2 regions of the Dehalobacter sp. TBBPA1 genome follow, and region 2 is predicted to be linked to the other one. Evidence: predicted binding sites of a transcription regulator. Region 2 holds the regulator's gene; the other holds the start of a gene.
The links. The regulator HrcA, encoded in region 2, represses chaperone genes, less so after heat shock. The targets are predictions, from matches to a motif close to TGTTAGCACTCNNNNNNNNNGAGTGCTAACA.
Positions count from the first base shown of each region.

Region 1: a site for HrcA is predicted at 5,514-5,544, ahead of groES (co-chaperone GroES). Genes of this name have one in related genera too.

Region 1 covers NZ_CP162385.1:680,391-688,056, reverse strand. Annotated here, with positions in the region: gene guaA (glutamine-hydrolyzing GMP synthase) at 1-779, opposite strand, end outside; gene hpt (hypoxanthine phosphoribosyltransferase) at 867-1,406, opposite strand; gene AB3489_RS03350 (hypothetical protein) at 1,534-2,199, opposite strand; gene AB3489_RS03345 (YmaF family protein) at 2,328-2,642, opposite strand; gene groL (chaperonin GroEL) at 3,472-5,106, opposite strand; gene groES (co-chaperone GroES) at 5,180-5,464, opposite strand; gene AB3489_RS03330 (P-II family nitrogen regulator) at 5,727-6,062, opposite strand; gene AB3489_RS03325 (molybdenum cofactor guanylyltransferase) at 6,081-6,698, opposite strand; gene AB3489_RS03320 (CoA-disulfide reductase) at 6,900-7,666, opposite strand, start outside.
Region 2 covers NZ_CP162385.1:2,545,786-2,553,451, reverse strand. Annotated here, with positions in the region: gene lepA (translation elongation factor 4) at 1-1,240, shown strand, start outside; gene hemW (radical SAM family heme chaperone HemW) at 1,376-2,713, shown strand; gene hrcA (heat-inducible transcriptional repressor HrcA) at 2,872-3,921, shown strand; gene grpE (nucleotide exchange factor GrpE) at 3,943-4,518, shown strand; gene dnaK (molecular chaperone DnaK) at 4,610-6,469, shown strand; gene dnaJ (molecular chaperone DnaJ) at 6,784-7,666, shown strand, end outside.

The sequences.
Region 1 (7,666 bases), 1.1 Mb from region 2:
TGCTCCGATTCATTCTTGCGCATAAATCCATGATCGACATAAATACAGGTTAGCTGATCCCCGATCGCTCTATGAACAAGCACTGCGGCGACAGAAGAATCGACCCCGCCGCTTAACGCGCATAAGACCTTTTTATCTCCGACTCTCTTCCTGATCTCCTGTACCTGGGATTCAATAAAGGATTCCATGGTCCAGTTGCCCTGGCAGCTGCATACCCTGTATAGAAAGTTCTCAAGCATTGCCTGTCCTTCCGGGGTATGTTTGACTTCGGGATGAAATTGGACGCCGTAAAAGTTCTTTTCCGGACAGTAGATTCCCGCAACCGGTGTATTGGCAGTAAAGGCAGCCCGGATGAAACCGGCAGGCAGTTCCAGCACTGAGTCCCCATGACTCATCCAACACTGACGAGCACCTTTGAGTCCGTGCCAGACCCCTTCATTATATTCAATCGTGATCTCTGTTTTCCCATATTCATGGGCTTGCGGTCTCTCCACACGTCCGCCTAGCTGTACGGTCATCAGCTGCATACCATAACAGATTCCGAGGATCGGTACCCCCAGTTCATAGATTGCCGGGTCAATGAAAGGCGCGCCCTCCTGATTGACACTAGCGGGACCTCCCGAGAAAATGATTCCTTTCGGGGCCATAGCTTTAATCTTCTCTACAGGGGTCTTATATGAAATCATCTCTGAATATACTTTTGCTTCTCTGACCCGGCGCGCAATCAGCTGATTATACTGTCCACCAAAGTCAAGAACCAACACCAGTTCACGTTCCACTTGCATCATCCTTTCAACATTTCAGTACTGAGACTTATGATATGATTTTTCTTAACTGGCAGTAAAATGGAGTAATCTCTTTTGATTTTATTTCTCATAAACCTCGGGCTTCAAAACGCCAATATACGTGAGGTTCCTGTACATTTCGTCATAATCAAGCCCATAGCCGACTGCAAACTCATTTGGTATCACAAAGCCATTGTAATCAGGCTGAATATCGACCTGTCTCCGCTCCGGCTTGTCCAGAAGCGTGACAATCTTTAGGCTTAAGGGTTGTCTCCTGAGAAGGTTTTCCTTCAAGTATTTCAGCGTAAGCCCTGTATCAACAATATCCTCAACAATCAGCACGTGTTTGTCTTCGACACTGGTTTCCAGATCCTTCAGTAGTCTGACGGCTCCTGAAGAACGGTTGGAGCTCCCATAGCTTGAAACGGCCATGAAATCATATCTCAACGGAATTCTGATTTGCCGGATCAAATCTGCAAAAAAAGGCACAGCCCCTTTAAAAATACCAATGGTCAGAAGATCCTTGCCAAAATATTCGTTGGTAATCTGTTCACCCAGTTCGGCCACCCTTTTTTTTAGCTGTTCCTCGGTTATCAGCACCTTCGCAATCTTTCTTTCCATTCCTACCACTCCATTAAGCTATTACCACTGAATTATATCACAAGTTGAACAGGATAAAAAAGAAGATACTGCAAAAACTGCATTCGAACAGCGTTTTTGCAGTACCTTCTTTTATGAAGCCAGACATTTACTCTGCCGTTTCAGGCGGCTGGATTGAAATCTTTCTTCCGATATCCTTAAATTCCAGGATCAGGGTCATCGGTTCTCCGGTTTCTTTGTTTTGCGCTCTCACTTCAACCTGCGTTACAGTTTTGGTGCTTCTGGTGATATAGAGCGTGTACTCAAAACCGGTCCATAGAGTTTCCATCATCTGATTCTGTACACTTGGTTTTAGCGTGCATACCCAGCATTTCTTGCTGTTTAGTTCTTTCTCTCCTTTAAGCATCACCTCACCGATCTCTTTCAACTGCAGACTGGCCAAAGGGTTAAGCTCCACCAGAAAGACTTTTTGGGCAACTGATACATCGCTGAATTTTACCCACGCTTTGCTGAAAGGGTCCTTGTTGTAGAGAACATCACCCACCTTAATCATCTCAACTTTGCTTCCCGCCAGCTGACCCTGAATCTGAATGTTTTCACCGCTCTTATAGCCGGTAATCCTCGTCAGTAACCGCGCTTTGCCATCCACTGTCTGCTGCTGCGTTAAAGCATAAGAAAATGAATTGGCTTTGTTCAGGTTTTCCAGGCCCAAGATAACCAGCTGCTGCGGATCGGGCTGACGCATTATGGTAATCATTCCTCCAATGACGAACAAAAAAATGATGATGGAACCAACAATGATTTTCTTTTTCATGCCTTGCCCTCCTGGCGGAGTTCTTACTTAATATTATGACCGGCTAAATCAAGGTATTACTGGTAATTCCTGTTTGGGCTGAATTATCGATTATACGATTGCCTATTGGCAAATCCGAAATCAATGGATCAAATGCCGGGAGCCGCCATATCCACACCGGAAATTCGATGTCGGTGGCCGTTGTCTACGGTCGTGTAGAAATCCCAATTATGCGCATGCCATCCATTCTTCAGCGGAATTGAAGGGCTCGAAACAGCTTTGTAGTAATGCGTATGTCCATGCTCATACAAAACGAAATTTTCTGAATGATGAACATGACTATCACCGGTTGAAATAGCTATTCCCGAAATATCCAAGCATTGATGAGAATGCCCGTAATCGCAGGATGTATGCGTTGAACTTCCATGATTATGGTTTGGCGGGCTTTTCGCAGTTTGCACCATAAAAGATAACCTCCTCTTTCTATAAAATATTTTCAGAGGATATTTTTTGAGCATATTCTATTCTTCCATCTTTAACCAAATAAGTATTTAAGGTGCCAGCCCGCTTTTTATATGACTAAATTAGTAGGCCAAGTTCCTCTGCAAAGTTTTTTTGCGAGGAAAGATATTTGGCCATTCCTAACCTGTCCCCGAAAACAACGGAGATGCCCAAAGACGTTCACCGAACTCTCTAAAAAGACCATCCATCTCGGACAGTCTACTTAATTCTTAAGACAAACATTTTAAGTCTAAACTTGTATAACTAGCATATATACTACTACAAATATATTTAGAATAATAAATTTCTAAAGGTAAAGCAACCAATTCTTCTTGAGAGGAGGAATTGGACTATGACAAAACTCTATCAGACAATGATGATCATTTTTGGTTCCTGTTCCCTTCTTGTAAGCCTGATCGCTTTGATTATCCAAATAATTAAACTATGTATTTAATTAAAAACTTGCCTAGATCTAGCCTTATGTGTAAAAAGTAGCCGCCTACAAATTGAACTACTTTTTACACCAAGCAATATGGTTGCTTTGCCCATCTATAAGGGAAATTCCTTATAGATTTTTTGTTCACAATTTTATTTTATGAGATTGATTAACCATTTATGATAAGACAAAAAAAAGAAAGAGGCTTCCCAAAAGTTCAGCAAACTAATGAGAAACCTCTAACCGAAGGATTTATTATAACCCCTATACCAGGAGATTATTTTTATCACCTTCACGCTACCCCGTAGGGGATATTTTTTATCAGCGCATGATATATCAATGGGTTTGGTCTTTTCCTACATCATGCCGCCCATTCCGCCCATGCCACCCATGCCGCCCATGGCAGCTGCTGGATTTTCTTTCTCAGGCAGGTCGCAAACGAGGCACTCTGTGGTTAAGAGCATAGCGGAGATCGAAGCTGCGTGCTGCAGAGCCGAACGGGTTACTTTCGCCGGGTCAACGATACCGGCTGCAATCATATCCTCATAAACTTCAGTCATCGCGTTGAAGCCTACGCCTCTAGAGCTGTTGCGGACTTTTTCCACAACGACGGAACCTTCGAGACCAGCATTATTAGCAATCTGTCTGACAGGCTCTTCCAGTGCTTTACGGATAATAGCCACTCCGGTTTTCTGATCGCCGGATACGTCAACGTTATCAAGTGCAGCAATTGCATCAAGATAAGTTGTGCCGCCACCGGCAACAATGCCTTCTTCGACTGCGGCGCGAGTAGCTGCCAGAGCGTCCTCAATGCGCAGTTTCTTTTCTTTCATTTCAGTTTCGGTAGCTGCTCCAACCTGGATGACGGCAACGCCGCCGGCCAGTTTAGCCAGACGTTCCTGGAGTTTTTCTTTGTCATAGTCGGAGGTTGTTTCTTCAATCATTTTCTTGATGGATTCAACACGGGCACTGATAGCCTGTTGGTCGCCGTTGCCATCAACGATGGTTGTTTCTTCCTTGGTTATTTTGACCTGTCGGCAGCGTCCGAGCATATCCAGCGAAGTATTTTCCAGTTTGAGGCCGAGGTCTTCAGTGATGACCTGTCCGCCGGTCAGAACAGCAATGTCTTCGAGCATCGCTTTGCGGCGGTCTCCAAAACCGGGAGCCTTAACGCCTACGGCCGTAAAGGTTCCGCGGAGTTTATTGACAATCAGGGTAGCCATAGCTTCGCCTTCCAGATCTTCAGCGATGATCAGGAGCGGTCTGCCAGCCTGGACTACTTTTTCCAGAACAGGAAGGATATCTGCAATTGCACTGATCTTCTTGTCGGTGATCAGAATGAACGGATCGTTTAAGATAGCTTCCATTTTATCGGTATCGGTGATCATATAGGCGGAAACATACCCACGGTCAAACTGCATTCCTTCAACAACTTCCAGTTCAGTGGTCATGCCTTTGGCTTCTTCAACAGTGATAACACCGTCTTTGCCGACCTTTTCCATAGCCTCGGCAATCAGACTGCCGATCGTTGTATCAGAAGCGGAAATCGAAGCAACCTGAGCTATGGCTTCTTTGCTTTCTACAGTCTTGGCATTTGCTTTAACGTCAGCAACAATCGCTTCTACAGCTTTTTCAATACCGCGTTTGATTTCCATCGGATTAGCGCCGGCAGCAACGTTCTTCAGACCTTCACGAATAATGGCCTGAGCCAGAACGGTCGCTGTGGTCGTGCCGTCACCGGCTACATCGTTTGTCTTGGTAGCAACTTCTTTTACAAGCTGTGCTCCCATATTTTCAAACGGGTCTTCCAGATCAATATCTCTGGCGATCGTCACACCATCATTGGTGATTAGCGGGGAACCAAATTTTTTATCCAAAACAACATTGCGGCCTTTGGGTCCCAATGTAACGCGGACAGCTTCCGCAAGCTTATTGACACCACGCTCCATGGCATGGCGGGCATCTTCGTTAAAAATGATTTGTTTAGCCACCTAAATGTTCCTCCTTTAATTCTATCAAAAAATACTTTGGAATGTTATCTGATAAGTAATACTGGGCTGTTACTTAACCAATGACTGCCTGAATATCGGCTTCTCTTAAAATCAAATATTCGTTTCCGTCATATTTAACTTCTGTGCCGGCATATTTAGAATAAATCACGCGGTCGCCGACGTTAACTTCCATTGGGATTCTTTCCCCTTTTTCAACTTTTCCAGGACCTACGGCAATCACTTCGCCTTCCTGAGGCTTTTCTTTTGCGGTGTCGGGCATAATGATCCCGCTCTTAGTTCTTTCCTCAGACGGGACCGCTTTAATAATTACCCTGTCAGCCAACGGTTTGAGTTTCATAAAATAATTTCCCTCCTTGAAACCTTTATATTTTTATATTTCGCTTTATTGTTAGCACTCAATCAAGATGAGTGCTAATACCTAGGTATAATAATATGCAACGTCTGGTAGTATTGCAACCCCATCCACGCATAACTACGGACGATTAGAATTGATTATCACTTATTTTCTTCATCAATCTTTAAATTGCTATAACGCTTAATAAATACGTTATATAGAATAACCGTAATTTTCCTTATTTATTCATTACTGTTAGCAGATTTTAATCAAAAAAATTTTCTCCGGTACGGATCCGGCGGAAGTCCTCAACAGCGGTCACCCAGATGACGCCGTCGCCAAATTTACCGGTTAGGGCATTCTCCCTGATGGTTTCCTGAACGCTTTCACTTTCCGAATCATTGACAATGATTTCGAGTTTGACTTTGGGCAGCAGCCGGACGGATACTTCCGTTCCGCGGTAAACCTCGGTGATATTCCCTTTCTGCCTTCCCCAGCCAAGTACCTGAGATACGGTAATCCCGCTGATTCCCAAATTACTGAGCGCCTTTTCCACTTGGTCAAGTTTATTGCTGCGAATTACTGCCTCAATCTTTTTCATTCCAACCTCCCCAAAGCATTATTGGATTTTTTGTAAAATGAGTTCCCACTCCTGAGGCGTATTGACATTCAGGAAACTTTCCTCGATCATTTCCTTCAGCATGCTGCCTTCCATCTCCTCAGAAATATCCACGATCTTATGCCTGCATTCATCAGCAATATCAAATAGACGCAGTTTGTCCTCTTTAATCCGTTTCTCGACAACTTTAAGCACTTTTTTGTGGTAAAAGGCGTGCAGCGGATGTAGTCTGTCCCGAACATACGGGAGAACCAACTTATAATCCTCAATCCGTTCATAAATATAGGCAATGGCTTCACTGTTTAAGAACGGCATATCACAGGCAGCCACGAAGACATAGTCATACTTAGCCACCGGAAGGACGGAATACAGCCCGCCCATCGGCCCTTTACCTTTGATTTGGTCGGCAACCGCCTGATAACCGTATCCAGAATATTGTTCAGGCTCCCTGCAGCTGATAAGGACTTCACTACAGATACTGTCCAGCACTTCCAGATTTCTTTCCAGAAGCGGTTTTCCGCCTATCTCAAGGAATGCCTTGTTCTGGCCCATTCTTTTGCTTTCTCCTCCGGCAAATAGCACTCCTGTGATCTCCAGCTTTTTCTTTTCCACGCCCATCTACCTTCAAACATATTCAGACGTTACTATTTAGACGTTCCCTGCGAAATACCTTCTAATACTTGTAAACCCTAAAATAATTATAATGGTATATCAGGTACTAAGTCTGTACTTAATAATCTACCATATTTTCAGTGGAAATTACATAAATTATTTTCCTCAATAAAGCTCAAAGATCTTAAAAATTAACTATTTTATGTCTTAGAAAAATAGATTCAAGTTTGATTCCTCAGACTTGGCAAGCATTGTGGCAACACCGCCGATTTCTACGCCATCGATCAGTTCTTCCTTCTTGATGCCCATCACATCCATCGACATGGAGCAGGCTACGATCTTAATACCCATTTTCATCGCATTGTGCAGCAGTTCTTCTAAACTATCAACATTTTTCTTTTTCATGACATACTTGATCATTCTCGCACCCATACCACCCATATTCATATTGGAGATAGGCAGTTTTCTTGGTCCGCGGGGCATCATGATGCCAAAGGCTTTCTCCAGGGAATCCTTGCTTACCTTAGGCGCGTCATGTTTCTTAAGAATATTCAGCCCCCAAAATGTGAAAAACATCGTCACTTCTTTACCCATGGATGCCGCACCGGTTGCAATGATAAATGAGGCCAAGGCTTTATCCATATTCTGCTCGAATACAATCAGCGTCGCGCCCTTGGGTTTTTCCTCCACCACAACGTTTACCTGCGGCTGGTCGGCGGGCTTCACGCTTCCTTTGCGCAGATAGGCTTTCAGATAATCCCCGTTTAATTCTGTTTTAAGCAGCGTATTGCCGGTCTTGCTGCACCAGGCCTCAATATCCCTCGCAAAGCCGGGATCCGTAACCAAGATTTCCAGGACCTGGCCTCCTTCTAGGAGTTTCATATTTTCAAATACCTGTTTGATCGGTCCAGGACACTGTAGACCACAACAGTCGATCACTTTATCCGCTGCGATTTTGGCCTCCGGGGATTCGG
Region 2 (7,666 bases):
TGATGATGAAGAACCTTTAAAGTCATTGATTTTTGACTCAAAGTTTGATTCCTACAAAGGTGCGATCCCTTATATTCGATTATTTGACGGTAAAGTCTCCAAAGGAACGAACATCAGGATGATGTCCACCGGAAAAATGTTTGAAATCACCGAAGTTGGTGTTTTTACCCCAGGAATGACGATTGTCGATGAGCTGAGGGCAGGCCAGGTTGGCTATATCGCGGGCAGTATCAAGAATGTCGGGGATACCCGGGTCGGGGATACCGTGACGGATAACGACCATGCGGCGGCGGAACCGCTGTCGGGCTACCGCAAAGCGGTATCGATGGTTTTTTGCGGCCTTTATCCGGTTGAAACTTCCGACTTTGACAGGCTGAAGGATGCGCTGGAGAAACTTCAGTTGAATGATGCGAGTTTAATGTATGAAAATGAAACGTCCGCAGCGCTGGGTTTTGGTTTTCGCTGTGGTTTCCTGGGTCTCCTGCACATGGAAATTATCCAGGAGAGACTCGAGAGGGAATTTGGCCTCAGTATTATTACGACCGCACCGAGCGTTGTTTATAAAGTAAATACCACAGCCAAGGAACAGGTCTTTATCGATAACCCTGCGCTTCTGCCGCCTGAAGGAAAGATCGAATCGATTGAAGAGCCTGTGGTCAAGGCTACGATTATGGTACCCTCCGAGTACGTAGGCACCATCATGGAACTGAACCAGGAGAAAAGGGGTACGTTCCTGAACATGGATTACATCACCGCTTCGCGCGTAAGTCTCTATTATGAGCTTCCGTTAAGCGAAATTGTATATGATTATTTTGATCAGCTTAAATCCCGGACCAAAGGGTATGCGTCTCTGGACTATGAACTGATCGGATACAAGGAAGCGGATCTTGTGAAACTCGATATCATGCTGAACGCTGAAATTGTTGATGCACTCTCCTTCATTGTCCATAAAGACAAAGCATATTCTCGTGGACGCAAACTTGTTGAAAAGCTGCGCAGCCTGATTCCGCGGCAGATGTTTGAGATACCTGTTCAGGCCGTGATCGGTGCCAAGGTCATTGCCAGGGAGAATATCCGGGCTATGCGCAAAGATGTTCTGGCCAAATGCTACGGTGGTGACATTTCCCGGAAACGCAAACTGCTGGAAAAGCAAAAAGAAGGCAAGAAACGCATGAAACAAGTCGGCAGTGTGGAAATACCCCAGGATGCTTTCATGGCAGTGCTCAAGATGGACGATTAATTTTACTTTGCTCGGGTTAGACCCAAGGCAGCACCTCCTGCGCTGTGCTCCGCTTGGCGCTGGACATCCATTACGGTGACTTAGTCTGCAGCTTGGGAACGTAAATATTAAAAATCGCTGTATTAGGTGATTCGTATGACTTCTTTATATGTTCATGTTCCGTTTTGTGTAAAAAAATGTTCCTACTGCGCATTCTATTCGGTACCTTATACTGCTCCCATTATCGCAGACAGTAAAATATTCGGTAGCGTAGATGGGGCTGACCATATGTTATTATCAGACCCGGCCTCCGATTTGGTCTTCGTCTATTTGCGCGGACTGGAGCGGGAGCTTGAGTTGCGAGCTAAGGAAGCCTCCCAGGGGGTTTCTTCTCTTTTTATTGGGGGCGGAACGCCCACAGTTCTGAATGCCAGTCAGCTTGATCAGCTGCTGAATCTGATTTACCGGTATTATTTTAAGGCCCTGAGCCGGACAGACTCGACAGAACTATCTGATCCGATAAGGGATCCCCGTATCCATACTTCCAGGACCGGTCAGGTCCTAGAAAAAACAATTGAGTGTAATCCCGGCACACTTGACCGGGAGAAATTGATGCTCTGCCGGACGTACGGGATCAACCGGATATCGCTCGGCGCTCAGAGCTTTGATGACCGTCTGCTGAAAAGCATCGACAGAATCCATACCGTGGAGGATATTCACAGGAGCGTCACCCTTATCAGACAATCGGGGATAGATAACCTGAACCTTGACCTGATTTTTGGACTTCCGGGACAGAGAATGGGAGATTGGCAGGATACGCTTCGCCAGGCCATCGCATTGTCGCCTGAACACCTTTCACTCTATGCACTTACGCTTGAGGAAGATACCCCGCTGCATAAAGAATATGCATACAGTCAGGCAGGCAGTCCGGACTGCAAGGAAACCTTGGATGGCTTGAACAGCCGGAATCGCCTGGATCGTCTGCCGGATGACGACTTGCAGGCCGATATGTACGAATGGGCGGTTTCTTATCTTCAAAGCTGCGGCTATGGCCGCTATGAAGTTTCCAACTTTGCGAGGCCCGGTTTTGAATGCAAACATAACCGGTCTTATTGGCGAGGGCAGGATTATATAGGTCTTGGACCGGGGGCAGTCTCATGTCTGAACAACGTTAGAACCAGGAATCCAGAGGATATTGCCGGTTATACCCGGATATTGGAATCTGGACAAAGACCTTTGGACCCTTCGGCAACCGAAGTACTGACCAGAGAGCAGCAGATCTCTGAATTTATGATGCTGGGGCTGCGTACGGCAGATGGAATCGACACCGCAGAATTTTCTGCAAAATTTCAAACGGAAATTCAGGATATTTATGGACAAATTTTGCAAAACTATATTGATAGAGATATTTTCCGACTTGCCGAAGGCAGGTTGAAAATTAACCCTGCCTGCTTTTTCGTGCTCAATGCGGTTCTGGTGGATTTCATTTTGTAGCTAAATTTAACGATGATCTAAGCTGAATTGCAGCTACATTGTACACGATTCGATGATTATTCCTCTTGACATTATTTTACCATCATGCTAAATTATGTTCAGATGATTAGCACTCACCTTAGTAGAGTGCTAACAAATCAATCGGAGGTGGCACTTTGATGGAAATGGATGAAAGAAAACACAAGATTTTAAAAGCGATTGTGCAGGATTATATTGCCACCGCGGAGCCTGTCGGTTCCAGAACCGTTTCCAAAAAGTTTGAGCTGGGGGTGTCTCCGGCGACGATCCGCAATGAGATGGCAGATCTCGAAGAGTTGGGACTTATTGAACAGCCCCATACATCTGCAGGAAGGATTCCTTCCGACTCAGGCTATCGCTATTATGTCGATTATCTGATGGACCCTTTGAGCCTGAACCATGATGAAAAGAAAAATATCAACCAGGAGATCACCAGCAGACTCAGCGAAGTGCAGGAAGTCATCGAATACACCGGAAAGCTTATTTCCCAGGTGACGAACCTGACCAGTATTGTACTTGGACCAAAAAGCCGAAACGGTATTCTAAAGAATTTGTATTTTCTCCCCTACGAGCAGGGGAAGGCCATCATGGTGACCGTGAAAGAGAATGGTTCGGTAGAGAATAATATTGTCGATATCGGTTCGGATACAAGCCCGGAGGAACTTCAGATTCTGGCGAATATTTTCAACCAGAAAATGAGCGGAACCAGGGTACAGGATTTGAAAAAAGGCCTGATCAACGAAATATACAGCGAGCTTTCCAGAAAACGCCGCATTATTGATGGAATGATGGGTATTTTGGAAAGAATGTTTGATGATAAGGATGGAGAGTCCGAAGAACGGGTCTACCTTGGCGGGACATTAAATATGCTTGATCAGCCTGAATTCAGGGATATCAATAAAGTTCGAAGTCTCTTTTCCGTATTTGAGGAGAACAATAAGCTGAAGGAGCTTCTAAGTCATGATCAAAAGGGATTAAGTATCATGATCGGAGCGGAAAATGCTGATCAGGTATTTAAAAATTGCAGTATCATATCTGCAACCTACCAGATTAACGGGAAACAGATTGGTTCAGTGGGAGTTTTGGGTCCGACCAGAATGGATTACGGCAAAGCGATTGCGATTGTAGATTATATGACAAACAGCTTGACCGAATTGCTGACAGAGAGGCACCGGAGGACCCGGACTTAGATCAAGAAGGGAGGCAACTGCGTGAACAAAGAAAAAACAAATCAAGCGTCTGCAAACGCTCAGGAAGATAAAGAAAACCAGAACATTGGGCAGGAGAATGAAGAATGCCTGACTGAGGAGATTGATCCTGTCGATCATTTGCAGCGCCTGCGTGAGGAAATTGAAGAGCATAAGTTCAAAGCGGAAGACTATTATGCCCAGATGCAAAGACTGAAAGCTGAATTTGACAATTTCCGCAAAAGAACTCAGAAGGAAAAAGAAGACACTGCCCGATATGCTTCGGAAAGGGTCATTCAGTCCCTGCTGCCGGTCCTGGATAATTTTGAAAGAGCGATTGCTTCCAGTCGAAAAAACAAAGATTTTGAAGCATTATCCCAGGGTGTGGAAATGATCGAAAGAATGTTTGTGAAAGTTCTGGAAGATGAGGGGCTCAGAATCATTGAAACCGTCGGCCAGGAATTTGATCCGAATCTCCACGAAGCCCTGCTGAAAGAAGAATCCGACCAGCCGGAGAATATGATTCTGGAAGAACTTCAAAAGGGATATTATCTGAAGGATAAAGTGATCAGGCCTAGCCGGGTCAAAGTTTCAGGCTGATAGTATTAAGCTAAATCTCAGTCTGATCAAAGAGTATATGAGTTGAAAGAAACGAAAAATACGATATGAGAATTTGCAAGGAGGAAATCAAATGGGTAAAGTAATTGGTATTGACTTAGGAACCACCAACTCTTGTGTTGCAGTACTTGAAGGTGGTGAACCTGTTGTAATCCCTAATCCTGAAGGAGCACGTATTACACCTTCAGTCGTCGGCTTCTCCAAGAACGGCGAGAAACTGGTAGGTCAGGTGGCTAAACGCCAGGCTGTTTCCAATCCGGACAACACGGTTAGTTCAATTAAGCGTCATATGGGCACTAACTATAAAGTGACTTTGATGGATAAATCCTATACACCGCAGGAAGTATCTGCAATGATCCTGCAGAAGCTCAAAGCTGATGCGGAAGCTTATCTGGGGTCTTCAGTCACTCAGGCTGTCATCACCGTTCCGGCGTATTTTACCGACGCCCAGCGTCAGGCTACCAAAGATGCCGGCACGATCGCCGGTCTTGAAGTTCTGCGTATTATCAACGAACCTACTGCAGCAGCACTGGCTTATGGACTTGACAAAGAACATGACCAGACCGTACTCGTTTACGACCTTGGCGGCGGAACATTTGACGTCTCGATCCTCGAACTGAGTCAGGGAATGGTCGAAGTTAAAGCGACAAATGGGAACAACCTTCTCGGCGGTGACGACTTTGACCAGCGTTTAATGGATTACATTGTTGCCGAATTTAAAAAGAGCAACGGTGTTGATCTTGCCAAAGACCGGATGGCCCTGCAGCGTCTGAAGGAAGCTGCTGAAAAAGCCAAAATTGAGCTTTCCGGCGTTGCCCAGACTAATATTAACCTGCCGTTTATCACAATGTCTGCTGAAGGGCCGCTTCATCTGGATATGAATATCACCCGCGCCAAATTTGAAGAGCTTGTAGCAGATTTGATCGAAAAAACAATGGGACCTACCCGTCAAGCGATGGAAGATGCCAAACTTTCCTTCAACGAAATCGATCAGGTGATTCTTGTCGGGGGATCTAGCAGAATCCCTGCAGTCCAGGAAGCCATTAAGAGAATTAGTGGCAAGGAACCACATAAAGGTGTTAACCCGGATGAAGTCGTTGCGCTCGGCGCGGCTATCCAGGGCGGGGTTCTGGCCGGTGAAATGAAAGATATTGTTCTGGTTGACGTTGCCCCGCTTTCCCTCGGGATTGAGACCCTGGGCGGTGTATTCACCAGGATCATTGACCGGAACACGACCATTCCGACCACCAAATCTCAAGTCTTCTCGACTGCAGCCGACAGCCAGACTTCGGTAGATATCCATGTGCTTCAGGGTGAGCGCGAGATGGCTGCTTACAATAAGACACTCGGCCGCTTCCAGCTTACCGGAATTCCGCCTGCCCCAAGAGGTGTGCCGCAGATCGAAGTCAAATTTGATATTGACGTAAACGGTATTGTACACGTTTCGGCGAAAGATATGGCAACCGGTAACGAACAGAAAGTAACCATCACGGCTTCAACCGGCTTAAGCAAAGACGAAATTGAAAAGATGCGTCAGGATGCCGAGGCCAATGCTGAGAAAGACAAACAGGCCAGAGAATTGATTGATGCCAGAAATCAAGCAGATTCACTGGCATACCAGGCTGAAAAGACCCTGAAGGACTTTGAAGGCAAAGGCGACGCCACCGAGCGGGATGCGGTCAAGAAGGCTGCTGAAGAACTCAGAGCCACGGCCGGCAGCGATAATGTCCAGGAAATTAATGCAAAATCGGAAGCGCTGACCAAAATCCTCTATCCGTTTGTGGAAAAAATGTATCAACAGCAGGGAGCACCCGGTGCAGGTTCGCAGGGACCTGACGCAGGACCAAATCCAGGACAGCAGGATACCGGAGCCGGCAAGGAAGATGACAATGTTGTCGATGCTGAATATACCGAAGTGGACAAGGATAAATAAACAGAATCAGTATTAATCAGATCATTTATTTAATCGATTAATCATGAAGAGTCTGCAGATAATAACGATGTTGAAACACAAAAAGTACCGGTATTTAGCCTCAAAGCTAAATACCGGTACAACGCGCCTTGAATCTTAACATATTAATGATAATGGTAGTATAATGATACATTAGAAAGAGTCTATAGGTAATCAAAAGGGTCTAAGGGTGCAGCAGTATCTTTGGACCTGCTTCGGCATTCGGAGGAATGCAGGTCTTATTTATGTCTTATGCGTCTTGTATTGATATTTAGGGAGGAGTTTCGGCTTAAATTATGAAACGCGACTACCATGAAGTTCTGGGTGTCAGCAAATCTTCCAGCGTGGATGAAATTAAAAAAGCTTACAGGAAGATAGCAAAGGAAAACCATCCCGATGTCAAACCGGGAGATAAGCAAGCGGAAGAACGCTTTAAGGAAGCTACCGAGGCTTATGCGGTATTGAGCGATCCGGATAAGAAAGCAAAATATGACCAATATGGCCACTCCGGGGTGGACTTTAACGGACAGGGCTTTGGAGGATTTGGCGATTTCTCTGATTTTGCTGATTTCGGCCTTGGAGATGTTTTTGAAATGTTTTTCGGCGGTGGTATGGGCGGAGGTTCCAGAAGAAAAGGCCCGGTGAAAGGCGCCGATTTGAGATATGATCTGTCCATCACGCTGCATGAAGCTGCCTTTGGCATGAAGAAGCAGATCGAAGTTCCGATCTCAGTATACTGTACCGAGTGCGGAGGAAGCGGCGCGGCTCCCGGCACGAATCCGACCACATGTTCACAATGCGGCGGTACTGGGCAAATCAGGGCAACTCAGCGTACGCCGTTCGGGCAGATCGCTACGACCAAGACTTGTGTTGCTTGTGGCGGAAAAGGGACAATGATCAGCTCTCCGTGCAGCAAATGCAACGGCAAGGGTAAAGTGAAAGAAGTTAAAAAGATCGAAGTCAATATCCCGGCAGGCACTGAGGATGGATTAAGTCTGCGTTACAGCGGTTATGGCGAGGCTGGAGAAAGAGGAGGACCGTCCGGAGACCTATATGTTGTTCTGCTCGTTAAGAAGGATGAATTCTTCCAGAGAAACGGCAATGATATCTACGTTGAAATTCCGATCACTTTTGTTCAGGCCGCCCTGGGTGATGAAATCGACGTGCCTACCCTTCACG